DNA from 3 places in the Arthrobacter sp. P1_B9 genome. Region 2 is predicted to be linked to each of the others. Evidence: riboswitches for the same ligand, from Rfam matches in the RefSeq annotation. Region 2 holds a riboswitch; each other region holds the start of a gene.
What was found. A riboswitch is a leader RNA that binds a small molecule or an ion and turns the genes downstream of it on or off. The one in region 2 is predicted to bind cyclic di-AMP.
Positions count from the first base shown of each region.

Region 1: it holds a riboswitch for cyclic di-AMP, as region 2 does, so the genes downstream of both, AC1D1A_RS09190 (aggregation-promoting factor C-terminal-like domain-containing protein) here and AC1D1A_RS18035 (NlpC/P60 family protein) in region 2, are expected to answer to the same signal.
Region 3: it holds a riboswitch for cyclic di-AMP, as region 2 does, so the genes downstream of both, AC1D1A_RS10290 (hypothetical protein) here and AC1D1A_RS18035 (NlpC/P60 family protein) in region 2, are expected to answer to the same signal.

Region 1 is NZ_JBFUAA010000005.1:88,147-93,160, reverse strand. It holds gene AC1D1A_RS09200 (glycosyltransferase family 39 protein) at 1-73, opposite strand, end outside; gene AC1D1A_RS09195 (bifunctional glycosyltransferase family 2/GtrA family protein) at 74-1,507, opposite strand; gene AC1D1A_RS09190 (aggregation-promoting factor C-terminal-like domain-containing protein) at 1,668-2,507, opposite strand; cyclic di-AMP (ydaO/yuaA leader) riboswitch at 2,507-2,666, opposite strand; gene AC1D1A_RS09185 (sensor histidine kinase) at 2,850-4,460, opposite strand; gene AC1D1A_RS09180 (response regulator transcription factor) at 4,482-5,014, opposite strand, start outside.
Region 2 is NZ_JBFUAA010000015.1:134,292-139,305, forward strand. It holds gene AC1D1A_RS18015 (molybdopterin molybdotransferase MoeA) at 1-903, opposite strand, end outside; gene AC1D1A_RS18020 (DUF6457 domain-containing protein) at 900-1,187, opposite strand; gene mobA (molybdenum cofactor guanylyltransferase) at 1,209-1,880, opposite strand; gene AC1D1A_RS18030 (HNH endonuclease) at 1,975-2,475, opposite strand; gene AC1D1A_RS18035 (NlpC/P60 family protein) at 2,695-3,453, opposite strand; cyclic di-AMP (ydaO/yuaA leader) riboswitch at 3,749-3,918, opposite strand; gene AC1D1A_RS18040 (M23 family metallopeptidase) at 4,055-4,876, opposite strand; cyclic di-AMP (ydaO/yuaA leader) riboswitch at 4,881-5,014, opposite strand, start outside.
Region 3 is NZ_JBFUAA010000006.1:36,791-41,804, forward strand. It holds gene AC1D1A_RS10270 (hypothetical protein) at 21-626, opposite strand; gene AC1D1A_RS10275 (DNA alkylation repair protein) at 752-1,456, shown strand; gene AC1D1A_RS10280 (cation:proton antiporter) at 1,515-2,720, opposite strand; gene AC1D1A_RS10285 (hypothetical protein) at 2,717-2,965, opposite strand; cyclic di-AMP (ydaO/yuaA leader) riboswitch at 3,167-3,369, shown strand; gene AC1D1A_RS10290 (hypothetical protein) at 3,377-4,063, shown strand; gene AC1D1A_RS10295 (sensor histidine kinase) at 4,209-5,014, opposite strand, start outside.

The sequences.
Region 1 (5,014 bases), on a different contig from region 2:
CCTCGGCGGCCGGCGGCCTGCCGGCCGGGGAACCGCCCTGGGCTCCGGCGGTGGGGCTAATGGTTGCCGTCATTTACTTGGCCTTTTCTGTGCGGGAGAGGGAAGGATCGGGGGCGCCGGGCGCCGGAACGGCAGCGGCGGGCCTGTGGCGGAAAACCACCAACCGGAAGAGCAGGAACTTCACGGCCGTGGCGGCCAGGTTGGCGGCGGTGACCGTGAGCAGTTCAAGCCAGCGGTCCGGGGCCGCTCCCGACGCGGCGTGAACGAGGGCGAGTGCGCCCGAGGTCAGGGCCAGCCCGATGCCGAAGACCAGCAGCCCCTCAAAATGGTGGCGAGCCGCCTGGCTGCCGCCCTGGATGCCGAACGTGAAGCGCCGGTTGGCCGCAGTGTTGGCCACGGCGGTGGTGAGCAACGCGAGGAAGTTTGCCAGCTGCGGGTCCATGAACCCGCGGCAGAGCAGGAAAATCGCCAGGTAGGCCAGGGTGGAGGCCACCCCGATGCTGCCGAAGCGGACGAGCTGTCCGAAGAGGCTTCCGCCGGGGCTTTGTTCCTGTGCCCGCGAGGCGGCCGGCAGCGGTCCGCGGGCCAGGGCCGCGCGCAGGTCGGGAACCGGGATCCTGCCCGAGACCAGGTCCCGGCTCAACCGTGCCATGCCGCGCAAGTCCGCGAGGGCCGTCTGGACGATGTCCACGCTGGAATCCGGGTCGTCGGTCCAGTCCACCGGGACTTCGTGGACGCGCAGGCCGCACTTTTCTGCCAGGACCAGCAGCTCGGTGTCGAAGAACCAGGCGTTGTCCAGCGTGTGGGGAAGCAGTTGCCGGGCCACGTCCGCCCGGATCGCCTTGAAGCCGCACTGCGCGTCACTGAAGTGGGCGCCCATGAGGGCCTGGAGCAGGAAGTTGTAGCTGCGCGAGATGAATTCCCGTTTGGGTCCGCGGACCACGCGGGAGTTGCGGGTCAGCCGTGTCCCGATCGCCAGGTCGGAGTGCCCGGAAATGAGCGGGGCAAGGAGCGGGCCGAGGGCCGCCAGATCAGTGGAAAGATCCACATCCATGTACGCCAGGACCGGCGACGGCGAGGCCAGCCACACCTTGCGGAGTGCGTTTCCGCGGCCCTTTTCTGCCATATGGACCACCGTCACTTCGCGCAGCTCGCGGGCTACCCGTTCCGCGGCCTTGAGCGTTCCGTCGGTGCTGGCGTTGTCCGCCACGGTGATCCGGAAGGAATGCGGGAAGGCGCCGAGCAGGTACGCGTGGAGCCGGCGCAGGCAGGCCTCGAGGTCCCGTTCCTCGTTAAAGACCGGGATGGTGACGTCCAGCAGGGGCGTGCTGGCGCGCGTATCAATGGCCGTGCGCCGGCCGCCGGGGCCGGTCAGGGCCCCAGCGATCGGGCCCGGGACGGGTGCGTCGGCCAGCGCAAGCCCCGAGGGTGCCCCGGGGGCCGCCGGGCCGGCCGGCGTCGCCGTGGAGCGGGGCAGGGTTCCTGTGGCCTGGTCTGTGAATGTCATGGCTCAACTTTCCCGGCGGCCCATATGAGGGCTTTAGGGTCAAGCTGTGCGGGGGCTGTGGAAGTCCGGGCCGCCGGGGCCGGTCCGGCCGTGGAGACGCAAAGAGGCCCCGGATCCATGCGGATCCGGGGCCTCCAGGGCGGGGGCGGCTAGTGCCGGTTTAGTACCAGTTGTGTGCGTAGTGGAAGTTCAGGGCACCGCAGGGGGAACCGTAGCGCGACTTGACGTAGTTCAGGCCCCAGTTGATCTGGGTCCGGTAGTTGGTCATGTAATCGGCGCCGGCGCTCGCCATCTTCGAGGCGGGCAGGGACTGGACCACGCCGTAGGCGCCGCTGCTGGCGTTCGTGGCGGTGGTCTTCCAGTCGGATTCCTTGGTCCACAGCTTGTGCAGGCACTGCATCTGGCCGGGTGCCCAGCCATAGCTTCCCAGCTGGGACGCGGCGTAGGCCTGCGCGCCGGCGGGGTCGTCGACTGCGACCGGCGCGGCTGCCGGTGCCGGTGCCGGAGCGGCTGCCGGTGCCGGAGCGGGGGCTGCCGCGGGAGCCGGAGCAGGTGCGGGGGCTGCCGCGGGTGCCGGAGCAGGTGCTGCCGCGGCTGCCGGTGCGGCAGCAGCGGGCGCGTGGATCAGCGCTTCGGCTGCCTTAACCTCCGAGATCTGGGGAGCCACGTTCTTTTCCGTGGCAGCGGTCGGCCCAGCCACCTGGACCCGCTCGAAGTTGAGCTTGGCCAGCGGGTCGGCGATCGTGGCCGTCTGGCTCGCAACATTCGCCGTGTGGGCGCCCGGCTCTGCCGCCTGGCTGGCGGCGCCGCCACCCAGCAGCAGCGCGCACGCGGCGGTGACGACGGCGGCACGGCGGCCGGTTACACCGAGCCCGGCGGCGAACCGCGACAGGGCGGATGCCTGCTTGACCGGTTCGGCGCGGTGGCGCGACTTGGCGGCGCCAACTGAGCGGGAATGCGAACCGCCGTCAGGGCGTGTTTGTACCTGGAATTCAGTCATGGTGGCCTCTCAACGCCGGCGGAGTTAGCTGTCGGGTTCGGATGAGGTCATCCGGCCGCACGGAACATCACGTGTCGGCTTCACCCCGAGGGCGCATGAAAGCAGATTGCCCGGGAACTCTGGGTCCCCCGCCTCTGCCTGGTCCAGCGGAATCCGGGAAGCGGCAGAGTTTGGCGTCCGTCCGGATATGCGGCACCGATGGCGGCGCACGCTAACGACGCTACAGGACCCGGCCGCTTAAGTCACATTTTGGTAACAGGAGTCACAGTGCCGGGGTGTCGGGTTGCGCCGGGCTCACCGGTCGACCGTCCGGGTCGTTTGCGCCGGCGGCGGCCGTTCCGGTTACGCCGGCGGCGGCGAGGCGGGCAGCCGCACGGCGAACTCCGTGCGGCCCGGCCGGGACGTGACCTCGACTGTTCCTCCGTGGGCCTCCACGATCGACTGGACAATGGACAGGCCCAACCCGCTGGTGCCCTCGGACGTCGGCGCGGCGGTCGCCGTGCCGTGACCTCCGCGGCTGCCGGAAACGGCGCCGGAGGACGAGCGTGCGGCGGCCCCGGACCCGACCCTGGCCGTCGCGACGGCAGAATCGGCGGGGACGGCTGCGGGGTTCGACGCCGGATTGGTGCGCGAGGCGTCGGCCCGGGTGAAGCGGGCGAAGACCCGGCCGATAAATTCCGGGGCGATGCCGCTGCCATTGTCTGTCACGGTGACCACGGCACTGCCGTCAGCCGAGCGCATGACGCCCGTGACCACCTTGGTCCCGGGTTCCGTGTGCTTGCGCGCATTGGACAGCAGGTTGGCGAGGACCTGGTGAAGCTGGGTCGCATCACCGCGCACCACCACGGGCTCGTCCGGAAGTTCCAGCTGCCAGATGCGGTCCGGGGCCATGACTTTCTCATCGCTGACCGTCTCGATGGCCAGTTGGGTGAGGTCGACGTCGGAGATTTTGAGCGGCTGTCCCTCGTCCAGGCGCGCCAGCAGCAGCAGGTCCTCCACGAGCGTGGTCATCCGCTCGGACTGGCTTTGCACACGGGCGAGGGACCTCTCGCCGTCGGGGGTGAAATGCTCGGTCATCCGCATCAGCTCCGTGTAGCCGCGGATGGCCGTCAGCGGGGTGCGGAGTTCGTGCGAGGCGTCGGCGACGAACTGCCGGACCTTCATCTCGCTCTCCTGCCGCGCCTCGAGAGCGTTGGAGACGTTGTCCAGCATCTTGTTCAGCGCGTAGCCCACGCTGCCCACTTCCGTTCCGGGATGGGCCGCCGACGTCGGGACGCGGACCCCGAGCGCCACCTCGCCGGCGTCCAGCGGGAGACGGGAGACCTTAGTGGCAACCTCGGAGAGCTGTTCCAGCGGCTTCATGGTCCGCCGGATCAGGGCCGTGCCGGCGAGCCCGATCAGCACGAGCCCGCCTGCGGACACCACCACCATGGTCCAGACCAGGGAGGCCAGGGTGCTTTGTTTTTCTGCCAGCGGGAGTCCGGTCACAATCACGTCACCGTACGGTGTTCGCGCCGCCGTGAGCCGGTAGGCGCCGGCCGAAAGGCTGCGGTCCACGGACACGCCGCTCGGGGTGAGGGCCAGGAGAACCTTGTTGTCGGCGGGGGAGAGGCTCTTGACCGCGCCGTCCCCGGCCAGGAACCCGGCCCTGCTGACTTCGCCGTCCACTATCCGTGCGTTAAGCGTCCCGACGCCCTGTCCCCGGGCTTCGAGGGGGTCGGGGCGCCTGCCCGAATCGTCGGAGGAGGGCCGGCCGAACTCGCTCGAACGGTGCGAGGCCTGGTCCAGCTGGGTGTCGAGCTGCCGGGTGAGGAAGAGGTCCATGGAGGCGTAGCTGAACAAGCCCACAGCGCCGCAGATGGCCACGAGCAGCGCCATGGCGACCAGGACCAGCCGGGTGCGCAAATGCCACGTCGACGGGTTGCGCCAGTCGCGTCCGGGGACGCGGGTCATGCCGGAAAGTGAGGGCACGGATCAGTCCGCCGGTTTCAGGACGTACCCGGCTCCGCGCACCGTGTGGATCATCGGAGCGTGGTTGGCGTCGACCTTCTTGCGAAGGTAGGAAATGTACAGTTCCACGATGTTCGCCTGGCCGCCGAAATCGTAGTCCCAGACACGGTCCAGGATCTGGGCCTTGCTGATGACCCGCTTCGGGTTTTCCATGAGGTAGCGCAGCAGCTCGAACTGCGTGGCGGTCAGGTGCATTTCCTCACCGGCCCGGGTGACTTCGCGGGTGTCGACGTTGAGCACGAGGTCTCCCACCACGAGTTCGGCGGTGTCCATGGCAGCCACTCCGGAGCGCTGGACCAGCCGGTGCAGGCGCAGCAGCACCTCTTCCATGCTGAACGGCTTGGTGACATAGTCGTCGCCGCCGGCCGCCAGTCCGGTGATGCGGTCCTGGACGGCATCCTTGGCGGTGAGGAACAGCGCCGGCACCTCCGGCGCGAACGCGCGGATCCTGTTCAGCAGTTCGACGCCGTCGAACCCGGGCAACATCACGTCCAGCA
Region 2 (5,014 bases):
TCCTACCACGGCGGCCAGTTGGGGTCCGAAGGTGTCGCGGACCTGCCCGGGTGCCGGTATCCCGCTCGTCACGACCTCGGAGCCAGTAAAAACGAGGCGGACCACGGCCTTGCCGAGCACGGGAAGGGTGTCACTTCCGGCCAGCGCGGCGAGGGCCAGATGGGCCGGGTTCAGGACCGTGCCGCGCTGGATCAGTACGTCCCCGGCGGCGGCTTCCTCCCCGGCCTTCCTGATGTGGTCGCCGTTGCGCGGGTCTCCCGGCTTCGCGGTGCCGCCCAGCTTCAGGACGGGCAGGCCGTCCTCGTCGACGTCGATGATGCCGCTTTCGCTGCGCAACACGGCCTTGGCCCCGGGCGGGATGAGGCCGCCGGTGGCAATCGGGCTGGCCTGATGTGGTGCCAGACGCTGGCCGGGTTCGGCCAGGATCCAGGGGCCGCTGCCGTTGACGGCCCAGCCGTCCATGGCAGAGGAAGCGTAATGGGGCATGTCCTGCCGGGCAACGACGTCCGCCGCGAGCGTCCGGCCGAGCGCCTGCCGCAGCGGAACAGGGGCGGCCGGGATGGGAACGGCGCACTCGAACGCGAGTTGCCGGGCCTCCTGCCACGTGTGGGCCAGGTGCCTGTGCGGCTCCGCGGCAGTGTCCTCGTCCGCGGCGTCCTGGTCCGCGGCGCCCTGGTCCCCTGCCTCCTCGTCCGCTGCATCCTGGTCCGCAGTGTCTTCGCCCGCTGCATCCTGGTGCGCCGCGATGTGAGGGCCACCAGAGCCGTCTACGGGAGCCTCTCCACCGCCAGTTCCGACGCCATTTCCGCCGGTATCGTTGACGCCATCTTCACCGCCATCTCTGACGCCATCTCCACCTGCGGCGGTGGTGGGGCCGTTGCCGTCCGGGGCCGCAGCCGTCATGCCCCGGAAGTTTCGGCGGCTGCGTAGTCCTTGGCGAGCCGGCGGGCCACGGCCATCGCGGACTCCATGGACACGGAGTCCGCGGCCTGCCCGGAGCCTGAGGCCAGGCCGGCCGCAAAGCCGGCAATGAATGTGGTCAGCGGTGCCGCCGGGCGCACCACGGAATGGGCGGCCACGCCGGCCAGGGCGAGGACCTCATTCACGTCAATCTCAACGTCGTCCAGCTCCAGGGCCTGGAGCAGGGCACGGCACCAGTCTTCCAGTGTTTCGTCCTGGCTTTTCACCGTTTGCCTCCATGGTCGAGTTCAGCTGTGCAGAGCCGGGCCGGAGCCCGGACCGCCGTCGGGAATCCTGCCGGATACCCCCAGTGCGGACGCGTCATCCCAGGTGTCGACGTCATCCGTGGAACCCGGGGGAACGCGAACTTCCCGCACGTCCAGCCTAGCAAGAAGGGCGAACACCGACGCGTTTTCCAACCGGTCCCGGGACGCGGCGTCCGCGACAGAACGATGTAGCACGGCCGTGCCATAAAAGCCCGCGAGCGGCTGTTTCCGGCCGTCGGCCGAGACGGCCATGACGCCGTCGGCCGCGTCCCTTTCCGGCGTGCCTGCACCGGACGCGGCCAGCGCCTCGGCCAGGGCATGGACCGCGCCTTCCGACCGGGGCATGTCACACGCCAGGACGAGGGTATAGGGCGCGGCTACTGCGTGCCGGCTCGCGTGATCGGCGGCCAGGGCGGCCAGCCCCGCCGCGATGGCTGCGGCCGGACCCGCGAAGGGCGGCTCTTCCCGGCAGGTCAGGACGCCGCCGGGCAGGCCCCCGGGGTCGGGGCCCACGACGACGGTGCGCCCCGCCGCGCCGGCGGCCCGCAGTGACCGCTCCAGGAGGGTGGCGCCGTCGTAGACCAGCCCGGATTTGGGCACGCCGCCGAGGCGTGAGGACCGCCCCCCGGCGAGAATGATGGCATCGAACTCCATCGTTTCAGCCTAGCGCGGCGCCAGCGGCCACCGAACAAGCCGTCACGTGCGCCGGCAGCGTCTTCACCGGCTGATCAATCAGCAAGGGGGCAGATCAGGCAGCCGATTCAGGCAGCAGGAACGGATCCCAGGCCGGCGTCGGCTTCTCGAGTTCCTTGATCTGCCAGATGGCACCCTTTGGCGGGCCCGGAACAAAACCGATCTTCCAGCCCATCTCCGCCGGCGTATGGTCGCTCTTGGCGTTGTTGCACCGCAGGCACGCCGCCACCAGATTCTCCCAGGAGTCGGCCCCGCCCCGCGATTTGGGCTGGATGTGGTCGATGGTGTGGGCAGCCTTGCCGCAGTACGCGCAGCGGTGGGCATCCCGGCGCAGCACGCCGCGGCGGCTCACCGCAGTCATCGTGTTGTACCTGGGCCGGATGTAGCGGTTCAGCAGGATCACGGACGGGCGGCCCAAAATGTCCTGGGGGCCGACCACGGGGTCGTCCCCTTCGGCCACCACGCTGGCCTTTCCGGTCAGGACAAGGACGAGCGCCCGGCGGAAGGTGATGACCGCCAGCGGTTCATATCCAGCATTCAGAACGAGAGTGCGCATCCGCATACCTCTTCACGGCCGCACCCGCCAGCGGCACGAGGGCCGGCTGCCCTCTGCATGGTCGGGCTATGGATCGACAACACAAGAGTAAACACTCAAGTGCCGGATCACCGAATATTTTTTCACCGGTGCGGTCCCGGGCGCGGAAAGTTCACTGCACGGCAACGCAAAAGACCCCCGCCTGCAGGCGGGGGTCTTTCGGAATGCTGGGGTTCGTGCTTAGGCGCCGACGCGGATGAAGACCGGGCCGGAGCCGACGTTGACGCTGTACAGCGCGGTGGTGCCGCCGTTCCAGCCGCCGTGCACTGCCATGCCGTTGCCGACGTAGACCGCGATGTGAGCCATGCCCACGCCGCCGTTCTGGTAGTAAGCGAGGTCGCCCGGGCGTGCCTCGGCGGCGCTCACGGTGCGGCCCAGGGACAGGTAACCTGCCGGCCAGCCGTGGTAGTGGATGCCTGCCGCGGCCAGGGCGTTGGTGGCGAGGGCGGTGCAGTCCTGCGCCACGCCGATCTGTGCGTAGGCAGCGGCGGCGATGGTCGCGCCTGCGCCGCTTCCGATGCCAGCGGGGGCCTGGGCAGCGACGCCGCCGCTGACGCCAAGCTCGGTGCCGCCGGCGCGGGTGGCCGTGGCGTCCTGGACCTTGACAACGGGCTTGGGAGCCTCGACAACGGGAGCCGGCGTGGTGGTCACGGCGGGCTTCTCGTAGGAGATCGCGATGGTGGAAGCGGCCGAGATGGTGGCCGGAGCTGCGGACTGGACTTCCAGGGCCGAAGCGGAGGTGGATTCGCGCTGAACATTGGTTTCAGCAGCGTTGGCTGCGATTCCGCTGGTCAGGACCAGACCGGAAGCTGCGGCGATGACCGCAGCCTGACGGCCCACGCCGCCGGCGTTGTCGCCGACAGCCTTAGCAATAACAGCCAGCGAGTTGGTCTTGGTGACCTCGGCGCGGTGCCGTGCAACGTTTGCACGAGTAGTCATTAAGTTCTCTCTTTCGTGATCCTTGGACCGCGCGCTTTCGGGCGCGGACTGAGGACGCTCCGGCATCTTGGGGGTACGCCGGATCGCCCCGAAATGGGTTACTTAGCGAAGGGTGTACTGCGAAGACGCGCCAAAAGCGGAAACTGCATGCTGTCCGGGCTCGCTAGAGATTGAGCCTGCGGAACGTGATCCAATCCGGGCGCCGGCAAGGGCGGCACGTGATGTGGATTCCAGCGGGCTCGACAGAGCCTCGCCGGTGCGCATGCGCGCAGAATTGTGGCGTGAAGACACGAAAGTAGCCTCTCCCAATGCCTACGAGGTGAGCTGTCGGATTCGGATGGGAGTCACCCGGCCGCGCTGCTTCCTGGGAAGCTTTGCGACTTAACCCCAAGGCCTTCTTTCGAAGGCCAAAATTGGTTCCCCCGCCCCTGCCAGACGATGTAATGCGAACGGACCTTGAGCGGTGGCAGAGCTAGGCAATCCACTCAAGAGCGCCAACTTCGGAAAAGTTGGCGTGCTTCAAACCCTACAGCAGTCCGGATCCAATGTCACATTCAGATCACGGCGTGTCACAGGAAGTTGAGAGCAGCCCATCGTCTTTTTAGAGCCAGCCGAGCGGGTCAACGACATCGCCGTTGACCATCACTTCAAAGTGGAGGTGGCAGCCCGTGGAGGCGCCGGTGGTTCCGCTCATGGCGACGACGTCACCGCGGGAAACCTTCTGGCCGACCTTGACCGAGGCCGAGGACAGGTGGTTGTACGTGGTCTCCAGGCCGTTGCCGTGATCGATGACCACGCGGTTCCCCCCGCCGAAGGGATGCCAGCCGTTGAAGGTCACGGTGCCGCTGGCGGCCGCGTGGACCGCCGTGCCGCACTGGGCGGCGAAATCCTGGCCGCGGTGGAACTCCCCCGCGCCCCCGGTAATGGGGCTGACACGGTAGCCGAAGGGCGAGGCCGTGACCAGCTGGTCGAGCGGCGCACCCAGGGTGCCGGCCGATGCCGCGCGGGTGATGGTGCCCACAGACTGGGCGCTCAGCAGCTGCTTGAGTTTCCCGTCCGGATCGCCCTTCGTGGTGACGGCCGTGCGGTTGAAGTCGACTTTGGCGGCGGCGGCAGCGGTGACATCCGGCTGCACGGCAGCGGAGAGCGCGCCGGACCCGCCCGGATTCGAAGCCATCACCGGGCTCGTGACGGGGACCGTCACGGTCAGAACCAGACCAGTTGCGGCCAGGGCGATCCCGGCCTTCTGCCCGACCCCGCTGGCCGCGGCAAAGTCCGTGACCTGGCGGAACGGACTGCGACGGCGACGGCGTTCATCCCGGTGCACGTCCCGCGGGCGTTCGGCCGTGTGTGCGACGACGGGACGCGGCTCCGGTGCGGGACCGGTCGCGCGGCGACGGCCCCTGGAGGTCTGGGTGGTCAAGAACGGTTCCTCTCTGGATGGCCTGCGAAGTTAGCTGTCGGATTCGGGTCAGAGAGATCAAAGACCCGGTCCGCCGTTGCAAGCAGCCACGCACAGATGCATCCCAGGGGATCCTTCGGTGGAAGCTGCTTGCCGCTG
Region 3 (5,014 bases), on a different contig from region 2:
ACCTCACTTCTCCGGTCACCTCACTCTCCGGGCGGAAAATCATAGGAGGCCTGGATCGTCGCCGGCGCTGTGCCGTAGGACAGGACGATCTCGTCGTGCGCCTTGAACGGGAGGTCCCGGATCCCGGCGTCGAACTTCCGGCCGTTCACGTAAACGGTCCAGCCATCCAGCGAACCCCCACCGGTGCCGGGGGCGCCGTTGCCACCGAGGACGCCCCACTCCGTCAGGAGCTGCCCGAGGGTGAAGACCTGGCCGGCGGTGGGGGACTCGATGTGGACCACGCCCGTGGTGTCGTGGGTGTGCAGGGCTGAGATGCCGTTGGCCCTGTGGTCAGCTCCGGTGGTGATGCCGATATTGGCCGGCACCGCGATGGGCTTGCCGTCCTTCAGCACGTCCAGATGTGCGTGATAGTGGTCCACGTTGCCCTCCGCCGTCAGCACAGTGAGGCCGGCCTGGGCAATCCGGCCGGGCGCCCCCGTGATGTCTAATGCGAAATCAGGGGCCGGCGCCGCGGATGCCGCAGGTGACTCAGGCGACGGTGCGGTAGATGGCGCAGGGGCAGCGCATCCTGCCACCCCCAGCGTCATGCCGGAAAGTGCGATGGCGAGTGTCAGCTTGGTGTGCATGGTTGCGTAAACCGCTTTCGATCGGAGGCTTGCCAGTTCAGTCTAGGCAGATGGTCCGGGTCCACCGCCCAGGACAGCTTGGCACCGCGTTTCCGCCGCGAGCCGCGAGGGGAAAGAATGGACAGGTGAGTGATGCCGGCGAATTCATCGACCTCTCGCTGCAGCGCGAAGCTTCCTGGCGCCGCGCTGAACAGCTTCAGGCGCGGCTGGAAACGGAGCCGGCGGGCAGCGGCCTCCGGTTCTACGGCACGTCCGTGGGCGCCGTGCGCGGCACGGTCCGGGATGCCGGCCGCCGCTATCCCGGGCTGTCCCGCGATGAGGTCACTGCGCTGAGTTCCGAACTGTGGGGCTCCGGGCTCGGAGGCTCCGGCCGGGGGGCCGCGCCGGTTTTCGAGCGCCGGCTGGCCGCCGTGGTCCTGCTGCAGGCCAACGTGAAGCTCCTGACCAACTCCGACCTCACCCGGCTGGAGGGCTTCATCCGGCAGGCGCGGGTGCGGGACCTTGTGGATCCGCTCGCCGTCGACGTCGTCGGGCCCCTGGTGGACGGACTCGATGTTCTGGCCAGGGTGCGGGCCGACAGCGTGCTGGACCGGTGGGTGCGCGAGCCCGACGCCTGGCTGCGCCGGGCCGCGCTTCTCTCGCCGTTGCTGGCGCTGCGCGCGGGCGCGGGGGACTGGGACAGGTTCCTCCGGCACGCCAACGCGGTGCTCGGCGAGCCGGGCGGGACGTTCGACGCCGACGGCACAGCTGTCCGGGATGCCGTCTCCCGGGTCCTGGCAGAGATGGCAAAGTGGAGGCCGGAGCTGCAATTCACGTCCATTGGAGAATGACCCTCCGAAATTTCGCCGCCGGCTCGGCTTTGGCCCAGGCATTTAGACATCCGGACTGTCAGGCCTTCGGACCCCCCGGATCGCCCTGCCCAACGGCGCTGCCGGAATTTCCGGACTTGCCGCCGGCATTTGCCGGGACCGCGAAAGTCCTCGCCGCCCGTGACCCGGCGACGGCGCCCGCGGCTATGGTGACCAGCGCTCCCACCAGCAGGGCCGCGGCCTCGCCTGGGAGCAGGACCTGAAGCTGCGTGCCGATGCTCGCCGCAGCCACCGGTACGCCAAGCTGGGCCGCCGACAACACCCCCAGCGACAGCGGGAGTCCCAGGAAAGCCAGGTCGGCGTGGGCCAGCAGGGCCCCGGCCCCCAGCAACAGGCCGAGGGCCATCATGTCCGGGTGCCCGGCCAGGTCCCTTAGCGTCAGCGATGCACCCAGCCACACGAAGAAGAGCGGACCCAGGAAGCCGTCGCTGAGCGCGAACAGTTGCCGGGCCAGCCGCCGCGGTTCGCCGACCGCAGCCATCACCAGGCCGAAAGAAAAGCCTGCCATCATCACAGACACATTGCTCCACGTCGCGACACCGGCCAGGGTGAAGAGCACGGCCAGCTGGATCCGTAGCTCCAGGGCAAACTTGCGGCTTTCCGAGAGCCGGTGCACGCGCCGACGGATTCCCTGGCGCTCCAGCCAGCGCAAGCCGACAAAGAGCACTACCGCGCACCCGGTCACCGCGAGGACACCCAGCGCCGCCTGGACTGCGTGGGGCGGATCCACCAGGAGCGGCAACGCCACAATGCAGGCTGTGTCGGCTATTGCCACCTGCGCTGTCATAGCGACGACATCTGGCCCGCCGAGGCGCAGGGAATCGACGATTGGAAGCACCAGGGCGGCCGACGAGGAGGCCAGCAGCACGACGTAGAGGGGAGCATGTCCAGTCCCGAACAGCAGTCCGATGCCGGTTCCGATCACCACCGCTGCCGCTGCGGCCACCATCGCCCGGCGGGAGCCTTTGCCGAGGGCGCCACGGATGTGCGGATCCCGCACGGGAACGTGGGTGCCTGCCACGAACATCATCAGCGCAAACCCGATATTGGCCAGCAGGGTGAACGTCGGGTCCGCGGGGTCCACCAGGGCCAGGCCTGAGCGCCCGATCGCGATGCCGGCCAGCAGCTCACCCAGCATGACAGGCAAGTGCCAGCGCGCCGGCAGGGCCAGCAGGGGGCCAGCCAAGGCGATGACGGCGATCAGCGCCAGCGACAGGAAGGTCACGGTTCGCGGCGGCCGGCCGGCGCCGGGCCTGACCGCCGTTCCACCACCGCATAGGCCTTGCCGTCCAGGAAAGCCCAGTCGTTGACAACCATGTACCCGAGCGCGTCCACCCGGTCATTGAGGATGTGCTCGTCGAAACCCCCGTCGCGCGGTTCCGCGTCCCATGTGCTCACGTGGACGTCCCCGCCGTCGAGGATCAGCAGCTCGGTGTTGACGTCGAAATCCTCTTGGGGCTGAGTGCTCAACTGGCAGATGGCGACACAATGGCTGTTCATTTTCGGGCCTCCGCTTCCGGTGGTGCTGATGGCATCATCCTATGTTCGGAAACGGCGCCGCCCTATGGGCAAATTGCGGCCCGGCATCACGGCTCCGTTACCTGAATGTGACTTTCGGGTGCGGTTCGCGCTACGGTTGATGAGTGCCTGTTGTCTCCGATACGGGCGCTCCCCAGCCGATTGCCTAACTCTGCCGCGGCCCGGGGGTAACTCGCATCAACGTCCGGCAGAGACGGGGAAACCACTTTTGATCTGCTGATATGCAGGTCTTGGGGTGAAGCCGCACAGTGCCCGCAACGACGGGCCCGGGAGTGCGGCCGGGTGCCTCCCATCCGAATCCGACAGCTCACCTCGCAGGCATTGGGAGAGGCTACATTTTTCATGACTTCAGTCAATACTTTTGCGCGCCATGCCGCCGTCCTCGCCGCCGCATCCGGCCTGGTCCTGACCAGCGGAATGGCCGCCAACGCCGCCACCGCCCCCGTGCAGCGTGACTCTGCTCCGGCGTCGAACGTCGACGTCACCGGACAGGTCAGTGCCCCCGTCAGCGCCGATTCAAGCGTCAAGATCAGCTTCGAGCGCCCCGCAGTGGATTCTGTTGCCGCGCCGGTCATCGAACAGCCCGTCGCACCGGCTCCGGCTCCCGCTGCAGCCCCGGCGGCAGCGCCCAAGGCTCCGGCCAAGCCGGTCATCCAGGTGCAGGCCGCTCCGGCAGCAGCTCCGGCAGCAGCGCCGGCCGCGGCGCCCGCGGGCGGACGCAACGCCATCATGCTCTCGGCCGCCTACAGCCAGGTGGGCATCACCCAGGACTGCACCGCCATGGTGGAAAAGGCCCTTGGCGCCGCGGGTAAGCCCGTTGGCGACATCGGTCCCCGCGCGTTCCTTGGCCTTGGAACCGTTGTGGCGACGCCGCAGCCCGGTGACATGGTGGTCCAGTCCGGCCACGTCGGCATCTACGCCGGCAACGGCCAGGTGGTCAGTGGCGGCATGAACGGCAAGAACCAGACCATGGTCCACCCGCTGTCCTGGCTCACCGCGACCGGCGGCGTGACGTTCGTCCGCGCCTAAGCCGCACGGCCCCGACCCGGGGCCAGACAGTCCGGAAAGACCGGCGCTCGAGTTCCCTTGGGGGCAACTCGACCGCCGGTCTTTCCTGTCTCCGCATTCGGGAGTCCGGGATCCCGATGGCATATCTTTCCCCGGCGGATGGACCTCAGGGATTCCCGCTGCCCATGAGCGGAAGCGTCAACTTCATGACGGTTCCCTCGTCGCCCGTCGCGGCCACCTCGACGGTGCCCCCGGCCGCGACAGCAATCTCCCGGACCAGGGCCAGGCCGATGCCAAAGCTCCGCTGTCCCTGTGAGGTGCCGGTGCCGGCCGTCCGCACGAACCGGTCAAAGATCCGGGCCTGATCGACGCCGGTGATTCCGGTCCCGGAGTCCGCCACCGTGATCACGGCGCGCTTCTGCTCGATTGAGGTCGTGATGGACACGCGGCCGCCCGGAGGCGTGTGGGCCAGCGCGTTGTCCGCCAGGGCCAGCACGGCACGCCGCAGCGCATTCTTCTCGATCCGGGCCAGCGGCCGGGCATCGGCGGAGAATTCCAGACGCACCTGGCGCTGCTCTGCCACCTGCTGGAGGCTGCCGGCGACGCTGGCGGCAGCGTCGGCGAGGTCGGCAGGGGGCGCGGAACGGTCCGGGGCCTCCGCGGTTGCCGCGAGGAGCAGTTCGTTGACAATCCCTGTCAGCGTCGCGGCGTCCTCCCGGATCCGGGCCAGGTCGTGGCTTTGCCTGGAGCCGGGCACAGTGTTGCGCTGGGCCAGCTGGATCCTGGTGTCCAGGATGGTCAATGGCGTGCGCAATTCGTGGCTGGCGTCCTGGACAAAACGCCGCTCCCTTGCCAGGGCATCACTGAGGGGACGAATCGCGCTGCGCGCACTGAGCCACCCGACGATTCCGGCCAGCAGGATTCCCGCCACCCCGGCGATGATCATGGCTTCGAGGACGTCCTTGGAATCCA